3 regions of the Bradyrhizobium sp. HKCCYLS3013 genome follow, and region 2 is predicted to be linked to each of the others. Evidence: riboswitches for the same ligand, from Rfam matches in the RefSeq annotation. Region 2 holds a riboswitch; each other region holds the start of a gene.
The links. Region 2 has a riboswitch for S-adenosylmethionine ahead of metX (homoserine O-acetyltransferase MetX). Riboswitches for the same ligand answer to the same signal wherever they lie in the genome.
Positions count from the first base shown of each region.

Region 1: another riboswitch for S-adenosylmethionine. It lies ahead of ACQR1F_RS19570 (GNAT family N-acetyltransferase); the one in region 2 lies ahead of metX (homoserine O-acetyltransferase MetX).
Region 3: another riboswitch for S-adenosylmethionine. It lies ahead of ACQR1F_RS22840 (O-succinylhomoserine sulfhydrylase); the one in region 2 lies ahead of metX (homoserine O-acetyltransferase MetX).

Region 1 covers NZ_JBNPTK010000010.1:214,992-221,600, reverse strand. Annotated here, with positions in the region: gene ACQR1F_RS19590 (cytochrome b) at 1-4, shown strand, start outside; gene ACQR1F_RS19585 (VIT1/CCC1 transporter family protein) at 65-760, shown strand; gene ACQR1F_RS19580 (hypothetical protein) at 1,300-1,911, shown strand; gene ACQR1F_RS19575 (DUF3551 domain-containing protein) at 2,080-2,331, shown strand; SAM-I-IV-variant riboswitch at 2,484-2,593, shown strand; gene ACQR1F_RS19570 (GNAT family N-acetyltransferase) at 2,639-3,109, shown strand; gene ACQR1F_RS19565 (serine hydrolase domain-containing protein) at 3,616-5,007, shown strand; gene ACQR1F_RS19560 (DUF3606 domain-containing protein) at 5,798-6,073, shown strand; gene glgX (glycogen debranching protein GlgX) at 6,138-6,609, shown strand, end outside.
Region 2 covers NZ_JBNPTK010000012.1:522-7,130, forward strand. Annotated here, with positions in the region: partial or broken gene ACQR1F_RS21120 (GIY-YIG nuclease family protein) at 1-193, opposite strand, end outside; gene metW (methionine biosynthesis protein MetW) at 253-915, opposite strand; gene metX (homoserine O-acetyltransferase MetX) at 919-2,172, opposite strand; SAM riboswitch at 2,255-2,334, opposite strand; gene ACQR1F_RS21135 (chorismate mutase) at 2,530-3,363, shown strand; gene hisC (histidinol-phosphate transaminase) at 3,401-4,498, shown strand; gene ACQR1F_RS21145 (prephenate/arogenate dehydrogenase family protein) at 4,495-5,430, shown strand; gene ACQR1F_RS21150 (DUF2125 domain-containing protein) at 5,433-6,609, opposite strand, start outside.
Region 3 covers NZ_JBNPTK010000013.1:146,904-153,512, reverse strand. Annotated here, with positions in the region: gene ACQR1F_RS22860 (VOC family protein) at 1-75, shown strand, start outside; gene ACQR1F_RS22855 (SRPBCC family protein) at 86-487, shown strand; gene ACQR1F_RS22850 (MATE family efflux transporter) at 492-1,970, opposite strand; gene ACQR1F_RS22845 (2'-deoxycytidine 5'-triphosphate deaminase) at 2,099-3,205, opposite strand; SAM riboswitch at 3,318-3,397, shown strand; gene ACQR1F_RS22840 (O-succinylhomoserine sulfhydrylase) at 3,476-4,684, shown strand; gene ACQR1F_RS22835 (GDSL-type esterase/lipase family protein) at 4,817-5,977, opposite strand; gene ACQR1F_RS22830 (SGNH/GDSL hydrolase family protein) at 5,991-6,609, opposite strand, start outside.

The DNA.
Region 1 (6,609 bases), on a different contig from region 2:
GTGATCGCGCCTGTCATCCGGGCCTGCTAGAAGGTCTCCGTCGAACACGCCATCGGAGGCCGCCATGCCGGCAACGCCGCACATCGAAAAGCACTTCACCGCGTCGGAGGTCGTCCGCGACGTCGTCATCGGCATGGCCGACGGCCTCACCGTGCCGTTCGCGCTCGCCGCCGGTCTTTCGGCGGCGGTCGCCAGGACCGACGTGATCGTCACGGCCGGCCTCGCCGAGGTCGTCGCCGGCGCGATCGCGATGGGGCTCGGCGGCTATCTCGCCGCCCGCTCCGACGCAGAGCACTACGCCGCCGAGGAGAAGCGGGAGCACGACGAGATCGAGAAGCTCCGCGGTCGCGAGGTCGAGGAGGTCGCGGCGATCTTTCGCGGCTATGGTCTCGAAGGCCAGGCCTTGACCACCGTGGTCGACGCCATCGCGTCCGATCGCAAGCGGTGGGTCGACTTCATGATGCGCTTCGAGCTCGGCCTCGAACGCCCGGATCCGAAGCGCGCGCCGGTCAGCGCGGTGACCATCGGCGGCTCCTACGTGATCGGCGGCCTGATCCCGCTGATCCCCTACATGCTGGCGGCCGACATCTCGTCGGCGCTCCGCATCTCCGTGATCGCCACTGGCATTGCGCTCTTGATCTTCGGCGCCATCAAGGGCCACTTCACCGGCGTCAACAAGATCAAGTCTGCGCTGCAGACCGCCCTCGTCGGCGGCCTCGCCGCCGGCGCCGCGTTCTGGCTGGCGCATCTGTTCGGGTGAGGTGGAGCGGGATTGCGGTCTAGGCCGTTCGGACGAAGGTCACCGGGCCGGTCATGATCCCGTCACCCGAGCTGTAGGGTGGGCAAAGAGGCGTACGCGGCAACGCCGCGTCGCATCGGGCCCACCGCGCGTTTCGAGCGGTGGCGATGGTGGTCACGCGCCGCTTTGCCAGCAGCGTCAAGATTGATGGCACGCTGAACTAACAACCTGCCGTAGGGTGGGCAAAGGCGCGCCGGGATGCGGCCTTGTCGGGCGAGCTTTCACGCGCGCCGTGCCCACCGCCTACACCCAGCGCCACCGATGGTGGGCACGCGCCGCCCTTGGCGTCGCTTTGCCCACCCTACGGCAGCGTTGTCTGTGACAAAGAGCTTTAGGCTCGCCGAGTTCGAGACTGTTGGTGCTCTGCGGATCTGGACGTCCTGACGACGGCGTTGGGTTGAGACCATGCGTCAGCCTTGAACCAGCATAGCTCACCTTTAGGCCAGAATCTGACGTTCCATCCAATTGGCCGTTGCGGGGAGTTATGGTAGTCGGTTTGGGTGAGCAAGACCCTGACCCCGACCAAAGCAAGAGACCTCGCGATCCGCCTCGCATCTGCTCGCCCTGACGAAGCGCTAAGCGTCGCAAGGGGGATAGAAGCACCTTGGTTCAGGTGTCAGGCGTTATCTCACGTCGCACGCCATTGGCCCGATGAAAGGTATAGCCGCCTCCTTGAAGAGGCGATTCTGGCAGCCGACTGTCAGGAGGATATTTTCAATCGTGTAGCCGTCTCGGCATGGCCGATCAGGGCATACCTCGAGCGCGGCAACGGGCCACCCGCCAAAGAACTTCTCACAAAGTATGTCGCTGCCTCCAGCGCCATTGAAAACATGGGGAGTCGTTCAGAGGCGCTGTTTTCCATATTTCAAGCGTCAAAGCCCTTCGACACCGGGTTATGGCGCCCTGTATTTTGGGCTTTGGTGGCAGCAGCGGAGCCTGCTCTTTCCTGGCGTCAGCTTAGAAACCTGAGGGACGCCGTCGCAATGGTTGCCTCCGATCACGATGAATTGGTGCATCAGGTATTTGAGAAGCTTTCTGAACCGAAAAATCTTTCGACCGTGAGACGCTACCTCGGCCAACATATCAAGCAGCAGCCGCGCTCCTATTTCTGAGTCATGAGCCGCCGAAGCTAGCTGCGATCGCCTGCTTTTCGTGGAGCAAGAGATGGTCACCTGACAACGCGAATACCGAAACCCGCTACGCCTGCAGATCAAGCCCGCCTGGACGTGGCCGCGCCGGCAGACCCTTTCGGATTGGTCAGCCTCATGCCATGATGTGTGATGATGCGCGCGCTTCTCCTCATGACTTCAATCATCGTGCTTGCAACCGCTCCAGCCGCGGCTCAGCGGTTCGATGGCAATGATCCGGTGTGCCTCCAGACATGGGAATGGGGCGGGTCCAGCACGGTCTCGTGCCAGTACAGGTCGTGGGAGGCGTGCAGAGCAGGAGCTGCGGGCCTTTCGGCCATGTGCTTGCTGAACCCCTATGCACAGCGCCCGCCTGAGCCAAGCCGCCGTCGGCCTCCCCGGTAGGCGCCGATTGCGGCCTGACAAGACTCCAATTTTCGACGGAGCGGCCATCGTCGGAGCCGACCAAAAGGTTCGAGATGAGCCAGGAGCGGCCACGCGTTGTTCCTCAAACTGGGGGCGTACTTGCCAAGCTCGATAGTGCCCGCTATCGTCAACTCCAACATCAAGAGTTGGGCCGACGCCCAGCGCCAACCTGCTCCCCGAGCAAGGTGGCTTTCTTCCTTTGGAAGAAGATGTGGCCGGTCCGGCAACTAAACGGGACAAGCCACCACGGCGTCATGCGCTCATCTCTTCGAAGAAGGGGACGAGAATGACTGTCGATCGAATCGAAATTGAGCTGGCCGATGCAAGGTCCCCGGACCTGATTAATCTCGTAACCGCGCTGGACGATTTCTTAAACAAGGTCTGCGGGGTGGAGAGGAATCACGGCTCTCCAATTGATCGGCTAGCGCACGACGACACGCAAATGTTTATCGCGCGGATTGCCGGACAAGCCGTTGGCTGTGCAGGGCTGCAGGTGTTCGCGGATGGTACCGGGGAGGTGAAGCGCATGTATGTCGTCACCGAGGCTCGGACAACTGGAATAGGCAGCAGGCTCCTGACGCGCGTTGTGGAAGCGGCCTTGACCGCCAAGCTGTCGGTTCTGCGGCTGGAAACCACGGAATTTCTTCCCGATGCCCAGAGGCTCTATCGGGCGAAGGGGTTCGTTCCGTGCCCAGCGTATGGCCCTTACGTTTCCAACCCGATCAATTTGTACTTCGAGAGATGGCTGACGAAATGATGGTCGAGGGCGATGTGACGACAAGGAATAGATGATCAAGTCTGCTTTTCGATCGTGTTGCACAATCGAGATCGCCTCTCAGACCAGCCTTACATGGGGTGGTTACTCCGCCATCGCTAGCATCCTACATGGTTGAGGTCGAGCATTCAGATGGCACGGAGATGCTTGTGTTATTTTTCTTGCATCGAGGAGGCACGGTTTGCTTTCGGAAAGCTCCCAAGGACAGAAGAGTTGATAGCGCGTGACGATCCTTACCTGTTGAAGAGGTTGGCGTCCTCATCGCCGCGTTGAATAAGGATGAGTAGCGATTTCTCACCAGCCGGTCACACAGTTTGGTCGTAAGGGAGTTCCGTTCGTTCCATGTCCGTTGTGGGCCAACAAGAGACGTCGCCATGAGGATGGTTGGCGGGTATCCAAAGAAAACACTTCAACAGGCGTTCTGCTTAATTCCGTTAATGATTAGTGTGTAGCAATCTGGTCAAGCTCGCAACGGGTGGGATCATCCTATGCATATTCGCCAGATTGTTTTCGCTGTCGTGCTGCTCGGCGCTTTGGTTCGGTTCGAGCATGCCCAAGCTGAAGATGGCTTCCCAGCAGCGGAGTGGGAGCGCGTCACGCCTGCAGAATTGGGTTGGTCAGAAACCGGATTGACCCAAGCGCGATCCTTTTCGGATCAGATTCATTCGAGCGCGGTTGTGATCGTTCAGCACGGCAAGGTCGTGGCCGAGTGGGGCAGTACGACGAAGCCGATGGAAGTCGCTTCAATCCGCAAGAGCATGCTCAGCGCCCTGATCGGCATCGCAGTGTCGGATCACCAGATCAACCTTGACAGCACGCTTGGCGAACTTGGCATCGACGATAACCCGCCTGGCTTGACCGGGGTCGAGAAGGGCGCGACGGTACGCGAACTCCTCGAAGCGCGTTCCGGGGTCTACCACGCGGCGCTCTATGAGACGCCGGACAATGCCAAGATGAGACCGCCGCGCGGCAGTCACCCGCCCGGCACCTTCTGGTATTACAACAATTGGGACTTCAACGCGCTTGGCACGATCTACGAGCACGCAACTGGCATCGGCCTCTTCGAGGCGCTCGACCAAAAGATCGCAAAGCCAATCGGCATGCAGGACTACCGGCCACAGGATGGCAGCTACGTCCGCGGCGAAGCGTCTATCCACCCCGCCTATGAGATCCGCATGAGCGCACGGGACTTGGCGCGTTTTGCACTTCTCTATCTTCACAAAGGCAATTGGGCCGGACACCAGATCGTGCCGCGGGAGTGGGTGGAAGAGAGCACGCGCAGCTATTCGAAAGCAGCGTTCGGGATGGGCTATGGCTATCTCTGGTGGATCGGCTTTCTGGGCGGTGACGTTGCGCCTACGGTGACTTTGCCCGAGGGCAGCTTTATGGCCCAAGGTGCCGGCGGCCAATACGCCTTAGTCGTACCCGCACTCGACCTTGTCGTGGTGCATCGTGTCGACCGCGATGCGCCGTACGTCGAACCTTCATTTCGCAACATGGCTAGGCTCTTCTGGCTCATCCTGAAGGCCGATGGCTATGATCCGGGGCCCGATGCCTCGCTCACCGCAGCAACCGGCGAAAGACCGACAGGTGAGACCCTGGCCGCAAAATTCAAGGGCAAGACGATCAGCTTCGGTCCGAAGCTCAAGAATGGTCCGTTATCCATGCGATTCGAGCCCGACGGCCGGATGACTTATCCGCACTGGGACGAGTCCTTTGGGCCTGCAACGGGGACATGGGCGGTCGCGGAGGATAAGCTCTGTATCTTGATCTCGGCTGCTAGACGTCGTTGCTACATTCCAGTGCTGAACGGTGAGCAGATTGAGTTGTTCGACCAGCTTGGCGTCATGCAAATCGCCGGGGTGGCGCTGCCTCAGTGATCTGCATGCAGCAATCGGCTCGCGACGTCGGTTCAGGGTCAAAAGCGGACGTGGCTTTGTCGCGCGCATTGGTGCTGACGTCCTGCATCCAGATCCTTCCTGAAGCACTGCGCAAATCGGAGTGCTCGGGTCGACTCCGGTCGCGGGCTCCCGCCGCTCCTTCGCCCGACCGGTGCAAGGGCAGTTGGACCGGCCACCCCGTCGAACGTGTGCGAAAAGGTGCTCGTCGTCGACTGAAAATTTCTATTTCGCGTTTCCAGAAAACGTGCTAGATCATCGCCATCCCGTGCTCCTCGAGAGGGGCGCTTCGCGATCGTCACGGAACGTTGGGCGCGGGATGCGGTGGCTGCAGGATGCCGCAGCGCGGGGTGACCCGCGCGGACGAACGGCAGCTTGCGGACGCGAAGTCGCGTGGTCCTGGCGCCCCGACGCTGGCGCCAAGTCGTCGGGCAATGATCCCGAGGGCGACGGTGGCTCACAAGCCGGACACCGGGGAGATCGCGTATAAGCGTGAAAACCATCGCGCGGGGAATGCCGGGATGTCTCGGCTGAACCTGTGGTGACTGCCGCCTGCTTTTTTTCTGCAGGCGGGCCATGGGGGCGGCCAGCTCCCGGCATTCCCTGCGCCCTCTGCCTGATCAGGGGGCAACATCGATGACATCCCTCGGGCGCATGGCGCCGCGAGGTCGGTGACGCACGTCTTCGTGGCGACACCCGGAGGGGAGGGAGCCCCGTCGCGGGAACCAATTTCCGCAGCCAAGGTTAGCTGGCATGCAGGAGACCCCCCCACATGCGCCGTCCGAAAATTCAGCCGTCCCGCAACAAGCTCGACATGGCCGATCAGGCCCAGGTCCGCGTGGTGACCAAGCGGCTGAAGATGTCGCCCGGCGAGTTGGCCGAGATGGTCGAGCGCATCGGCAACTCCATCGCGGCCATCACCAAGGAAGTCGCGCAGCAGCGGGCCGCGAAGGCTTCGGCGCCGGAAGGAGCCGTCATCGCCTCGGTGACGGTGACCGAGACCAAGGCGGAAGTCATCATGCCGGACGAGACGCCGGCGGCAACCTAGCCAGCGGCGCGGATGATCGAGACGCCCGGCAATCGGTCCGGGCATTGGACGAAGGGGGCAAAGAATGGACCAACGCACCGATCACGGTGACGCTTTGATGCAGGCGGCGTTCAACCTGCGCAAGGCCAAGATCAGCGAAGGCCGTCCGTTTCCGCTCGGCGCGACCTGGGACGGTCTCGGCGTCAATTTTGCGATCTTTTCCGCGCATGCGACCAAGGTCGAGCTGTGCCTGTTCGACGACACCGGCGAGACCGAACTCGAGCGCATCGAGCTGCCGGAATACACCGACGAGGTGTGGCACGGCTATCTGCCGACCGCCCGTCCCGGCACGGTGTACGGCTATCGCGTGCACGGACCCTACGAGCCCGACGCCGGCCACCGCTTCAATCCGAACAAGCTCGTCATCGATCCCTATGCCAAGCAGCTCGTCGGCAACCTGCGCTGGGGCCCGGAGCTGTTCGGCTACCAGCTCGATCATGCCGACAAGGATCTGTCGTTCGACGATCGTGACAGTGCGCCCCTGATGCTGAAATGCC
Region 2 (6,609 bases):
CGAGCCGCTTCAAACCATATCGCTTAGTGAAGCCGTCGACGAGGCCAGATCGGTGCTGATACACCCGGCGCACGAGATCACTGGTCACACCGACGTACAGCGTGCCATTCGGACGATTGGTCATGAAATACACGTAGCCGCTCGCCATGTCGTCATACTGCAAGACGTGGATGGCCGGGACAAGCCCGGCCATGACGTGGGGAGAGAGCGAGGACCAAACTTCGGCAGCACCCCGGGGCTGCGCTCGGTTCCCTACCGCCGCTCACCCCTGCTCAGCAGGAACACCCCCTGCTCGCCGAACATGTTCCAGAACCACCAGGGCATGGCGACGCGCAGGGGACGGCCGTAACTATCGAGGGCGACGGCGCGTTCCATCTTGACGTCGATCTCGTCGCAGAGCTGCACGAAGTCCTTGATGGTGCAGAAATGAATGTTCGGCGTGTCGTACCAGGTGAAGGGCAGATTGTCGGTGCGCGGCATGTGGCCACCGACCAGCAACTGCAGCCGCAGCCGCCAGAAGCCGAAATTCGGAAAGGTGACGATGGCGCGGCGGCCGATGCGCAGCAGGTTCTCCAGCACGACCTTGGGCTGCCGCGTCGCCTGCAGGGTCTGCGACAGAATCACGTAGTCGAACGCGTCGTCCGGATAATCGACGAGATCCGTATCGGCGTCGCCCTGCACCACCGCGAGCCCCTTGGCGACGCAATGGTTGACGCCCTCGCGGGACAGCTCGATGCCGCGGCCGTCGATGCCGCGGCTTTCCAGCAGTTGCAGCAGATCGCCATCGCCGCAGCCGATGTCGAGCACCTTGGAGCCGCGCTCGACCATGCCGGCGACCAGCAGATGATCAGGCCGATAGGCCAGCACCTCGCCGCCAGTGAAGCCGTTCAGCGGCAGCACACCCTGCATGCTCATGGCTCAGTCTCCCTTCGCATGGGCAAGCCCGCGCGCCTTGCCGGCGGAATCGAGAAACGCGCTGGCGATCTCGAAGAACTCGGGGACATCGAGCAGGAACGCGTCGTGGCCCCGGTCGGTCTCGATCTCGGCGAACGACACCCGCGCGCTGGAGGCGTTGAGCGCATGCACCAGCGCGCGCGACTCCGCAGTCGGAAACAGCCAGTCGCTGGTGAACGACACCACGCAAAAACGGGTCTTGATGCCGCGAAACGCCGCCGCCAGCACGCCGTCATGGTCGCCGGCGATGTCGAAATAATCCATCGCCCGCGTCAGATAGAGATAGGAGTTGGCGTCGAAGCGCTCGACGAAGGACGATCCCTGGTAGCGCAGGTAGCTCTCGACCTGGAAATCGGCGTCGAAGGAGAACGTCGGCAGCTCGCGGTCCTGCATGCGGCGGCCGAACTTGCGATGCAAGGCGGCGTCGGAGAGGTAGGTGATGTGCGCAGCCATGCGCGCCACAGCCAGGCCGCGATGCGGATGCGTGCCCTTGTCGGCGTAACGGCCGTGATCCCAGTCGGGATCGGCCATCACGGCCTGGCGGCCAAGCTCGTGGAAGGCGATGTTCTGCGCCGAGTGGCGCGTCGCGCAGGCGATCGCGAGATTGGCGAACACGCGCTGCGGATAGGCCACCGTCCATTGCAGCGCCTGCATGCCGCCCATCGAGCCGCCCACCACGGCGAACAGCGTGTCGATGCCGAGATGGTCGATCAGCATCGCCTGCGCCCGCACCATGTCGGGGATGGTGATGATCGGGAAATCGAGCCCCCACACCTTGCCGGTGGCGGGGTTCAGCGAGGCCGGCCCGGTCGAGCCCATGCAGCCGCCGATCACGTTGGAGCAGATGATGAAATAGCGACTGGGATCGAGCGGGCGGCCGGGACCGACCAGCGTCTCCCACCAGCCGGGCTTGCCGGTGACGGGATGGCGGTTGGCGACGTGCTGGTCGCCGGTCAGCGCGTGGCAGACCAGCACCGCGTTCGACCGGTCGGCATTGAGCTCGCCGTAGGTCTGGTAGGCGATCTGGAACGGCGACAGGTCGACGCCGCAATCGAGCCTGAGCGGCTTGTCGGCGCCGAACTGCGCCACCGGCGAGCTCGGATGATCGACCTCGTGCGAGCGCTCGTCGGGCGCGACCGTGCGCAACGCGGATGTAGGCGTCGCAGATTTGGACTTCGCAGATTTGGACTTCGGCGTCAGACCTGTCATGTCTCTCACCCCAGCCATCCGGCCAGGGCTCCCGAACCACGTGACACATCAGGCCATGAAAAACCCGGCCTGAACTGGGGTTCGGCCGGGATCGATAACGTCCCCGGCCTGTTTAGCGAGTTTTTTAACGTGGCTGCAAGCCGGCCGGCTCAAATGACCACGGAACGGGCAGAAACTAGTCCCGCGGGCGCTATTCGTCAAGGCAAGCTGGGGTTGACCGTTGGTCGGGCGCTCTGCCGCAGGTCAGCCAAGCCTGGATGGCGCAAGGTAAACTTGCTGTTGCGCAGGTCCGCGGCATCGGAGAGAACGGCATCCGTTCCTTTGGCCGCAGGTTTTCCCGTGGCCTCGCGAAGAGTGACACGGACCATGTCGAACCCGCCGCCCGCCCCGCCCTCGCTCGCCGATCTGCGCAAGGAGATCGATGCCATCGATGAGCAGGTCCATCAGTTGCTGATGAACAGGGCCGACATCATCGACCGGCTGATCAAGGTCAAGAAGACCCAGGAGGTCGGCTCGGCGTTCAGGCCCGCGCGCGAGGCCGACATGATGCGCCGCCTGGTGCAGCGCCATCGCGGCATCCTGCCGCTCGACACCGTCGAGGGGATCTGGCGCGTGATCGTCTCGACCTTCACCTATGTGCAGGCGCCGTTCTCGGTTCATGCCGACGTGTCGGTCGGAGAATCCGCGATGCGCGATTCCGCCAGGTTCCATTTCGGATTCGTGGTGCCCTACGTGCCGCATTTCAGCGCGCAAGCCGCAGTCGAGGCTGTGGCGCGCTCGAAGGGCGATCTCGCGCTGGTGTCGACGACCTCCGGCCATACGCCGTGGTGGATCACGCTCGAGCCCGTGGGCGCACCAAAGATCATCGCGCGGATGCCGTTCATCGAGCGCGCCGACCATCCCGCCGCGCTGCCGGTGTTCGCGGTGTCGCGCGTCGCCGACGATGCGCTGGTGCTCGAGGTCGAGACCTGGAGCATCCGCGTCTCCGGCTGGAATGCGCAGGTGTCGCGGGCGCTGTCGCCGCTCGCCGACGTCATCGCGGTGCCCGATACCGCCTTCGACGGCGCCGCACTGCTGGTATCGATCGAGTCGCCGTCGAACCTCGACAAGATCAGGGCTGCCCTGATCGCGGCGGGCGCCTCGGTACGCTCCGCCGCCCTCGTCGGCGGCCATGCGAAACGCTATACGGTTCCGAGCTGAGACGCCCCGCGCCAGTGATGATTTTCCGGAGTTGACGATGAACCGCCCCGTGCCGAACCCCGGCATCCTCGATATCGCGCCCTATACACCGGGCAAGAGTCCCCAGCCGGAGCCGGGCCGCAAGGTTTTCAAACTGTCGGCCAATGAGACCCCGTTCGGCCCCTCGCCGAGGGCGATCGAGGCATTCAAGAGTGCGGCCACTCACCTGGAAGATTATCCGGAAGGGACTTCACGGGTGCTGCGCCAGGCGATCGGCCGCACCTACGGCCTCGATCCCGACCGCATCGTCTGCGGCGCCGGCTCCGACGAGATCCTCAATCTGCTGGCACACACCTTTCTCGGCCAAGGCGACGAGGCGATCTCGACCGCGCACGGCTTCCTGGTCTATCCGATCGCGACCATGGCCTGCGGCGCCAGGAACGTGGTTGCCGCGGAGACGGAGTATCGCACCGACGTCGACGCCATCCTTGCCGCGGTGACGCCGCGCACCAAGCTGGTCTGGCTCGCCAACCCGAACAACCCGACCGGCACCTACATCCCGTTCGACGAGGTCAAGCGGCTGCGCGCCGGCCTGCCGTCGCAGGTCGTGCTGGTGCTCGACGCCGCCTATGCCGATTACGTCTCGCGCAACGACTACGAGTTCGGGCTCGAGCTGGTCGCCACGACCGAGAACACCGTCGTCACCCATACGTTCTCGAAGATCCACGGGCTCGCGGCGCTCCGCGTTGGCTGGATGTTCGGCCCGGCGCATATCGTCGATGCGATCAACCGCATCCGCGGGCCGTTCAACGTTTCCTCGCCGGCGATGCTCGCGGCGGTCGCCGCGATCGAGGACACCGCGCATCAGCAGATGTCGAAAACGCACACGGAAGCGTGGCGCAACTGGCTGACCGAGGAGATCGGCAAGCTTGGGCTGAAGGTGACGCCGAGTGTCACCAATTTCATCCTGATCCACTTCCCGACCGACAAGGGCAAGACCGCGGTCGAGGCCGACGAATTCCTGACCCGGCGCGGCCTCGTGCTGCGCGCGCTCGCCAACTACAAGCTGCCGAACGCGTTGCGCATGACGATCGGCACCGAGGAGGCCAATCGTCTAGTCGTGGAGGCTCTCAGCGAATTCATGAGGGCGACATGAGCGTCGCGGGGCGATTCGAACGCGTCGCGCTGATCGGCTTCGGCCTGATCGGCGGCTCGATCGCGCGCGCGGCGCGGCTGCAGGGGGTGGCCGGCGAGATCGTCACCACGGCGCGTTCGGAGAGGACGCGCGCGCGCGTCGCGGAGCTCGGCATCGTCGACCGCGTCGTCGCGAGCAATGAAGAGGCGGTCAAGGATGCCGATCTTGTCATCCTCTGCATTCCCGTCGGCGCCTGCGGTCCCGTGGCCGAAGAGATCGCGCCGCATCTGAAGCCCGGCGCCGTCGTCTCCGACGTTGGCTCGGTGAAGGGCGCCATCGTCCGCGACATGGCGCCGCATCTGCCGGGCAACGTTCATTTCGTCCCGGCACATCCGGTGGCGGGCACCGAGAATTCGGGGCCTGACTCCGGCTTCGCCGAGCTCTTCATCAACCGCTGGTGCATCCTGACGCCGCCCGATGGCGTCAATGCCGACGCGATCGATCGGCTGCGCGGGTTCTGGACGGCGCTCGGCGCCAAGGTCGAGATCATGACGCCGGATCACCACGATCGCGTGCTCGCGATCACCAGCCACCTGCCGCATCTGATCGCCTACACCATCGTCGGCACCGCCGACGAGCTGGCGCAGGTGACGGAGTCCGAGGTGATAAAGTTCTCCGCCGGCGGCTTCCGCGATTTCACCCGCATCGCCGCATCCGATCCGACGATGTGGCGCGACATTTTCCTGAGCAACAAGGATGCCGTGCTCGACATGCTCGGCACCTTCACCGAGGACCTCTCGAAGCTGACGCGGGCGATCCGCCGCGGCGACGGCGAGGCGCTGTTCGATCACTTCACCCGCACCCGCGCGATCCGCCGCGGCATCGTCGATATCGGCCAGGATTCGGCGGCGCCGGACTTCGGCCGGCCGCTGCCGCAGTTGAAGAAGCCCTGAGGTCAGAACAGCGGAGGGACGCGGGCGACCTTGAACGGACCGAGCACGACGACACCATCGGAGAAGCGCAGCGGGAAGGTCCGCGCCTTGCGCCCTTCGAGGGTGGCCTCCTTGCCGAGCGCATTGATGCCGAGCGCGACGCCGACATTGGCGTTCTGCTTGACGACCTTGCCGAGGCCGGGAATGGCGCGATCGAGCGCACCGAGCAGGTTGTTGACATCCTGCGACTTCACGCCGGGCGCCACGCGATCAAGCGCACCCTGCGGCACGCCGTTCTCGAGCATCTTGTCGAGACCGAGCGCCGGGATGACCTTTTCGATCCCGGCGACCGTCATCTGCACCTCGCCATCGATGTTGCCATTGGCGGTCAGGCTGAGCGTGCCCGACGCGACCGCCAGCAGTTCGCCCTGCTGGATGCGGGACTGGACGATCTCGACATGACCGCCCGCCGCCTGGATCTCGCGAAACCGCTCCGGCCAGGGTTTGGGCCGGAAGTCCTTGAGACCGGTGACGCGGGCCTGGATGTCGGCATTGAACGGCTCGGCAAGCAGCGGATGACCGCCCTGGATGCTGCCGTTTTCGATCTGCAGCGCAGTCTCCAGCACCGGATGATCCGACGGCGTGCCCTCGGCGAGACGGCCGTGCAATTCGGCATGATCGGCGCGCGCTGCGGGCACGGCGGTGTTGCCCTCGATGCGGTCGATGGTCGGTTGTTCGAACACGAGGTCGGCGCGCTGCGGCGGCCCCGGGAGGCCGCGGACGCTGGCCTCGCCGACGCGCCAGTTCACGGAGAACGACGCCGTTCCACGACCATCGGCAATCGTCGCGGGTCCCTTGAACTCCGCGATGATCCGCTTCGGGTCCCAAACCTGGGCGACGACGAGGATCTCGTCGAGCTTCGCATTCATCAAGGGCGTACCGGCCGCCTGCGAAAACAGCGCCACGCTTGGATCCGTGCAGCGGACCTCGAGCCGGAACGGGAAGCCCGCGACCGAGCGCTTCGCGCAGTCATAGACGCGTCCCGATTTTGCTTCGCGCGCACGCCAGGCGTCGGCCTGGACATCCACTTGCGAAGCGGCGAAGAACCAGAATGCGCTCCACGCAACAGCGGCGATCAGGAGCAGGACGGGAGCGATGAAAAGCCCCCAGCGAGAGCGCCTGCGCGGCGGTTGCGGCGAA
Region 3 (6,609 bases), on a different contig from region 2:
GACTACAGCCCGACCTATTACGCCGCCTTCCTGATCGATCCCGACGGCAACAACGTCGAAGCCGTATGTCCGTGAGGTCAGCGTCATGGCATCCATCCAGAAGGACATTCCGATCGCGGCCCCGGCCGGTGCAGTGTGGGACGCAGTGCGCGATTTCGGCGCCGTTCATACCAGGGTGGCGCGCGGCTTCGTGACCGGCACCAGGCTCGACGGAGACGTCCGCATTGTCAGCTTCGCCAACGGCAGCGTGGTGCGCGAGCAGCTGGTCGACTGCAACGATCAGCGCCGGCGCCTCGTCTACGCCATCAGGAACGAACGCATCAGCCAGCACAGTGCGTCGTTTCAGATCATCGCGGAAGGCGAGGAGCGCTGCCGGGTGATCTGGACCACCGACGTGCTGCCGCACGAGATCGCGCCCTATATCGAGCAGCAGATGGAGCTCGGCGCGCGCGCGATGCAGGACACGTTGGGCAGGCTGCGCGGATAGCGGCTCAGCCGACACGCGCCGGGGGCGGCGCGTGCGCGTCAGGACCGCGTCCGGCCGCCAGCACGGCCGGGCGCAGCTCCAGCGCCGCGGCCGGCTTCGGCCCCCACCGCGTGAGCATGACGCTCGCGAGCGTCAGCACGCCGAGCAGCACCATCGAGGACGCCGCCAGCATGAAGAAGTCGCCCTCGGTCGCGGCATGGCTCAACAGATAAGAGCCACCTGCGGCGATGAACACGAGCCGCACCGTTTGCGCCAGCACCGGACCGATCACCCTGGCTGCGCCCTGCGAAGAGAAGTACATCGAGATCGCCAGGCCGATGAAGGCATACATCGGCGCGGCGACCTGCAGATAGTGCCGGCCGGCGCCGCGCGCGCTCTCGTCCTGGGTGAAGATGTCGACCCACAATTGTGGGACGATCGCGATCAGCGTCGACAGCGCGCCAACCGACGCGAACGACACCAGCCCCGCCGTCCAGGCGATGCGGCGGGCGCGCGCGATTCGCTGCGCGCCGATCGCCATGCCGACCATCGGCACCGAGGCCATGCCGACGGAGAAGGCGACCGTGGTCATCATAAATTCGAGCCGCGCGCCGATGCCGTAGCCGGCGAGCACCGCGGTGCCGAACGACGCCAGCATATGCGTGAAGATCGCGATCGACAGCACGGATTGCAGCGGCGAGAAGCAGGCGACGGCGCCGACCTTGAGAATGTCGGCGAACATCGCGCCGCTGATCCTGAGGCCGCGCAGCTTCGGCCGGACGCGCGCGCGCCCCGAAAACAGGTACCAGCCCATCACCGAGATGCTGACGCAGAACGCCAGCAGCGCGCCGGCCGCGACGCCGCGCATACCGAGCCCGAGGACCAGGCTGAGCGTGCCGCCCAGCACGATCTGCAGCATCGCCGAGCTCAGGATCATGAACGACGGCAGCTTCATGTTGCCGGTGCCGCGCAGGATGCCGGCCATCGAGTTCATCAGCCAGGGCAGGATCGCGCCGCCGAAGAAGATCTGCAGATAGGCCGTGGCATGGCTCAGCACCGCGCCGCGGCCGCCGAGCAACTCCAGCAAGGCCGGGCCGAACACCAGCATGCCGATCATGAAGGTCGCGCCGAACAGCAGCGCGATCAGCAGCGCATGCGAGGCGAGCGTCGAGGCGCGATCGGTGTCGCCGGCGCCCAGCGCCCGTGCGATCGCCGAGGCCACACCGCCGCCCATCGCGCCGCCGGACATCGTCATGGTCAGGATCACCAGCGGAAACACCAGCGCCATCGCCGCCAGCGCCTCGATGCCGAGCCGGCCGATATAGGAGGTCTCGGCAATGACGACGCAGGTGCCGGCCGTGTTGGCGATGATGTTCGGCCAGGCCAGCGACAGCAGGGTGCGCAGGATGGGTCCGTCGACGAGCTTATTCCGCATCGGCTTCTCGGGGGGCGGCAATGCACGCCCCTCGCCGACCGGATTGTCGGCCAGGCCGATCTCGGACATCTCAGCTCCCCGCTCGGCCGCGCAGGTCGCGGCCGTCTTATCGTTCGATTGCTTTCGCTTTCCTAGCACGGCGCTGGCGCGCGCCCTGTGCGGCAGGCGCATTGGGGGTGCGCGGCAGACGCAGCCGGCTAGAAGCGGAAGTGCTTGGAAAGCTTCAGGCCCTGGGCCTGGTAGTTGGAGCCGATGCGGCTGCCATACATCGCGTTGGGACGCGCCAGCATCTTCTCGTAGACCAGGCGGCCGACGATCTGGCCGTGCTCGAGGATGAACGGCACCTCGCGCGAGCGCACCTCGAGCACCGCGCGCGAGCCCTGCCCGCCGGCGCCGGCATAGCCGAAACCGGGATCGAAGAAGCCGGCATAGTGGACGCGGAATTCGCCGACCAGCGGATCGAACGGCACCATCTCCGCGGCGTAGTCCGGCGGCACCTGCACGGCTTCCTTCGAGGCCAGGATGTAGAACTCGCCGGGATCGAGGATGAGGCTGCCGTCGGGCCGCGCCTTGATCGGCTCCCAGAACTCCTCGACCGGATAGCCGGCGCGGCGGTCGACGTCGACGACGCCGGTATGGCGCTTGGCGCGGTAGCCGACATAGCCGTTCGCATTGCTGCCGGACAGGTCGACGGACAGCGCGACGCCGCCGGCGAGATCCGCATCATCGCGATCGACCAGCCGCTCGGCCTGGTGCAGCGCGATCAATTCGTCCTCCGACAGGACCGCGTCGCGATAGCGGAAGCGAACCTGGGACAGCCGCGAGCCCTCGCGCAACAGGACCGGAAACGTCTTCGGGCTGATCTCGGCATAGAGCGGGCCGTGGTAGCCGGCGCCGATCATGTCGAAGCGTCGCGTGCCGTCGGCGATCACGCGCGTGAACACGTCGAGCCGCCCGGTCGAGCTCTTCGGATTGGCGGCAGCGACGATGTCCTTCGGCAGCGCCAGGCTCTCCAGCAGCGGCACGATGTAGACGCAGTTGGTCTCGAGCACGGCACCATCGGCAAGCGCGAACTCGTGCAGCTTCAATTCGTCGATGCGCTCGGCGACGGTCGACCCCGGCCCTGGCAGAAAGCTCGCGCGCACCCGATAGACAACGTCGCCGAGCCGCAGGTCCAGGCTCGCCGGCTGGATCTGGCTCTCGACGAAATCATATTCGGGAATGATCAGGCCGGCCTCCGCCATCGCCACGATCATGCGATCGGGGAGGATGCCGTGGGCGTCGGCGGGAAGCGAAAACGGCAAGGCCTGATCCTTTGCAGGCGCCGGAACGGCGGCTTGTGGAGCCAATATAGGGTCTTTTGACCGGTTATCCGATGGCCGGCTTGACGGAAAGGCCGGTTGCGACTATGAGCACGACTTATCCCGTGGTGATTTGAGCCGGCCGGCTTGCAGCCACGTTAAATAAGTCGCTAAACAGGCCGGGGACGAATGTGATCCCGGCCTTGAGGAGTTTTCCCAGGCCGGTTTTTTTGTGCCCATCGCGCCGAGCGCGGTGGTCACGATGGAGGTCACATGTCGAAGTCCCCCGCGAAGGCGCCGGTGTCGTTCGCCCAGTATCGTCCCGAAACCCGGCTGGTGCATTCCGGCACCTTGCGCTCCGAATTCGGCGAGACCGCCGAAGCGCTCTATCTGACGCAAGGTTTCGTCTACGCCACGGCCGAGGAGTGCGAGGCGCGCTTCAAGGGCGAGGACCCCGGCTTCATCTATTCGCGCTTCTCCAATCCGACCACGGCGATGTTCGAGGGCCGCATGATCGAGCTCGAGGGCGCCGAGGCCTGCCGCTCGGCCGCAACCGGCATGGCCGCTGTCACCACCGCGATCCTGGCCCCCCTGCGGGCCGGCGATCACGTCGTCGCGGCCAAGGCGCTGTTCGGCTCGTGCCGCTACGTGGTCGAGGATCTGCTGCCGCGCTACGGCATCGAGTCGACGCTGGTCGATGGGCTCGATCTCGACCAGTGGCAGAAGGCCGTCAGGCCGAACACCAAGAGCTTCTTCCTCGAGAGCCCGACCAATCCGACGCTCGACGTGATGGACATTCCCGCGATCGCCGAGATCGCGCACGCCCATGGCGCGCGGCTGATCGTCGACAACGTGTTCGCCACCCCGCTCTGGCAGAGCCCGCTCGCGCTCGGCGCGGACGTCGTCGTCTACTCCGCGACCAAGCACATCGACGGCCAGGGCCGCTGCCTCGGCGGCGTGATCCTGTCGTCGGAGGCGTTCATCGCCGAGCACATCCACAATTTCATGCGCCAGACCGGCCCGTCGATCTCGCCGTTCAACGCCTGGGTGCTGCTCAAGGGCCTCGAGACCCTGGCGGTGCGGGTGCGGGCGCAGACCGAGACGGCGGCGAAGGTGGCCGACTTCCTCGCCGCGCATCCGAAGATCTCGCGGCTGATCTATCCCGGACGCGAGGACCATCCGCAGGCGGCGACGGTCAAGAAGCAGATGCGCGCCGGCTCGACCCTGGTCGGCTTCGAGGTGAAGGGCGGCAAGGCGTCGGCGTTCCGTATGCTCAACGGATTGAGGCTCGCGCGCATCTCCAACAATCTCGGCGACGCCAAGACGCTGGTCACGCATCCCGCAACGACCACGCATCAGCGGCTGACGCCGGACGCGCGCGCCGAGCTCGGCATCAGCGAGGGCTTCATCCGCTTCTCCGCCGGGCTCGAGCATGCCGACGATCTGATCGAGGATCTCGACGCCGCCCTCAGCGCGGCGTAGCGAATGGTGAAGTGGCGTCGCGAGTAGACCGATCTCATCGCTGCGCGCTACTTGTCATTCCTCATCCGCACATCACCTCCGGATCCCGGGGTTCGCTCGCGCGGCGAGCGCCCCGGGATAACGCCCGCGGCGTCACATCGGCCGATAGGTCGGCACCTCGGCCGGCGCGTTGATGCCGAGCTTGACCTGGCCAACCGAGCGGATGATGTCGTCGCCGAGCAGCTGCGCGAAGCAGGCATAACCCCAATCGCTCATGTGCAAGCCGTCCGAGATCACGAACTCGTTCATCGGGATCGCCTGCCGCTCGTGCCAGTCGCGCATCACCTCGAAGCGCGGGAAGATGCCGGCGTGATGCAGCTCGGCGATGCGGCCGAGCAGCTTGTTCATGCGACCCGCGCTCTCCTGCCGCTCGTTCACGCGCGGCGAATATTGCAGATCGACCAGCACGACATCGGAGGCTGCGGCCTGGATCTTGGCGACGCCGTCCTCGACCAGCCTGGCGGTCTCGGCCGGATCGAGATCGCGCAGCACGGCATTGGTGCCGACCTGCCAGATCACGAGATCCGGGTGACGGTCGATCACCGACGTCTCGATCCGCTTCATCATCTCCGGCGCATCCTCGCCGCCGACGCCGGCATTGATGACGCTGATGTCGACCATCGGATATTGCCGGCGCAGCTGCGCGGCGAGCCGATTCGGATAGGTGTAGTCCGGCGCGCTTGCGCCATAGCCCTGCGTCGACGATGAGCCGAAGGCGACGATCACGATCGGCAGGCCGGAGGCGAGCTTGTTGGCGACGTGCGGCAGCGAAATGAAATTCTTCTTCGCGACGCCCTTCGGCGCCAGGCACGGCACGCGGTTGAAGATGTCGGTGGCCGATTTGGCGACCTGCTTGACCTTGTCGATCGCCCGCTCGGTGATGCTGCGCGATTGCGGCGGCGCGGCCGCGACGGCCTGCCCGGCTGCAGCCGGCGGCTGTGCATCGGTCATGGCCGGCGCAGTCGTCGCCGCAGACGGCGCGGTCGTGGCCGCCGGGCGCACCGCGGCGATCGGCCCGCGCACCTGATCGTTCGCCTGCGCCAATGTGACGTAGCCGATGCTCGGTCGCAGCTCGCTGATCAGCGGAGTCTTCGGACCGGAGCTCTCCACATCGGACAGCGCGGCGGGTGCAACCGGCGCTGCGCTCTGGGCCCGTAGCTTCTGCGGGCTCAGCGCGAGGGCGATGGCAATGACCGCAACGGCCGAAAGCTTCTCCCATGTCCCGGATACGCGGTGACACTCATTCGACGTCATGAACGACATAATCCTAGTTCTGCTGCGCCGGCCCGATATGCGCCGCGTCGATGATGAACTTCGACAGCGCCCGGCCGATGCAGTCATGAACCTGCCTGGCCAGTTCGACCCCGTGCGTCGGATTGAACAGGTCGAAATCGCCCTGCTCGTTCCACTGCCGCATGATGGCAAACCGATCGAACAGCGGAATGTCGCGCTGCTGCGCCACCACACGCATGTTGTCGACATAGGGCGGCACGGAGATCAATGTTTCCGTCCGCGGACTGTATTGCAGATTCATCAAGACGACGTCAGCTCCCGCTTTCTGCAGCGTCGCCACACCGTCGTCGACCGCCTGCCGGAACTCATCAGGATCGATCGACCGCATGGCGTCGACCGTGCCGGTCTGCCAGATGACCAAATTAGGCCTTTTTCCTTCCACCAGTTTAACGAGATTGCCCGCGACTTCCTCGGCCGTCTTCTTTGGCTGCAGCTCGATGCTGAGATTGACGGCGACCGCTGGCAGCTTGTCCTTCAGCGCAGCCTGCAGACGGGCGGGGTAGGCATTGGCGTCGGAGGTGTTGACGATCGAGGACGAGCGGCTTCCGACGACGAGAATATCGAGTGTGCGGCCGTTCTTGACGGCGTCTGCA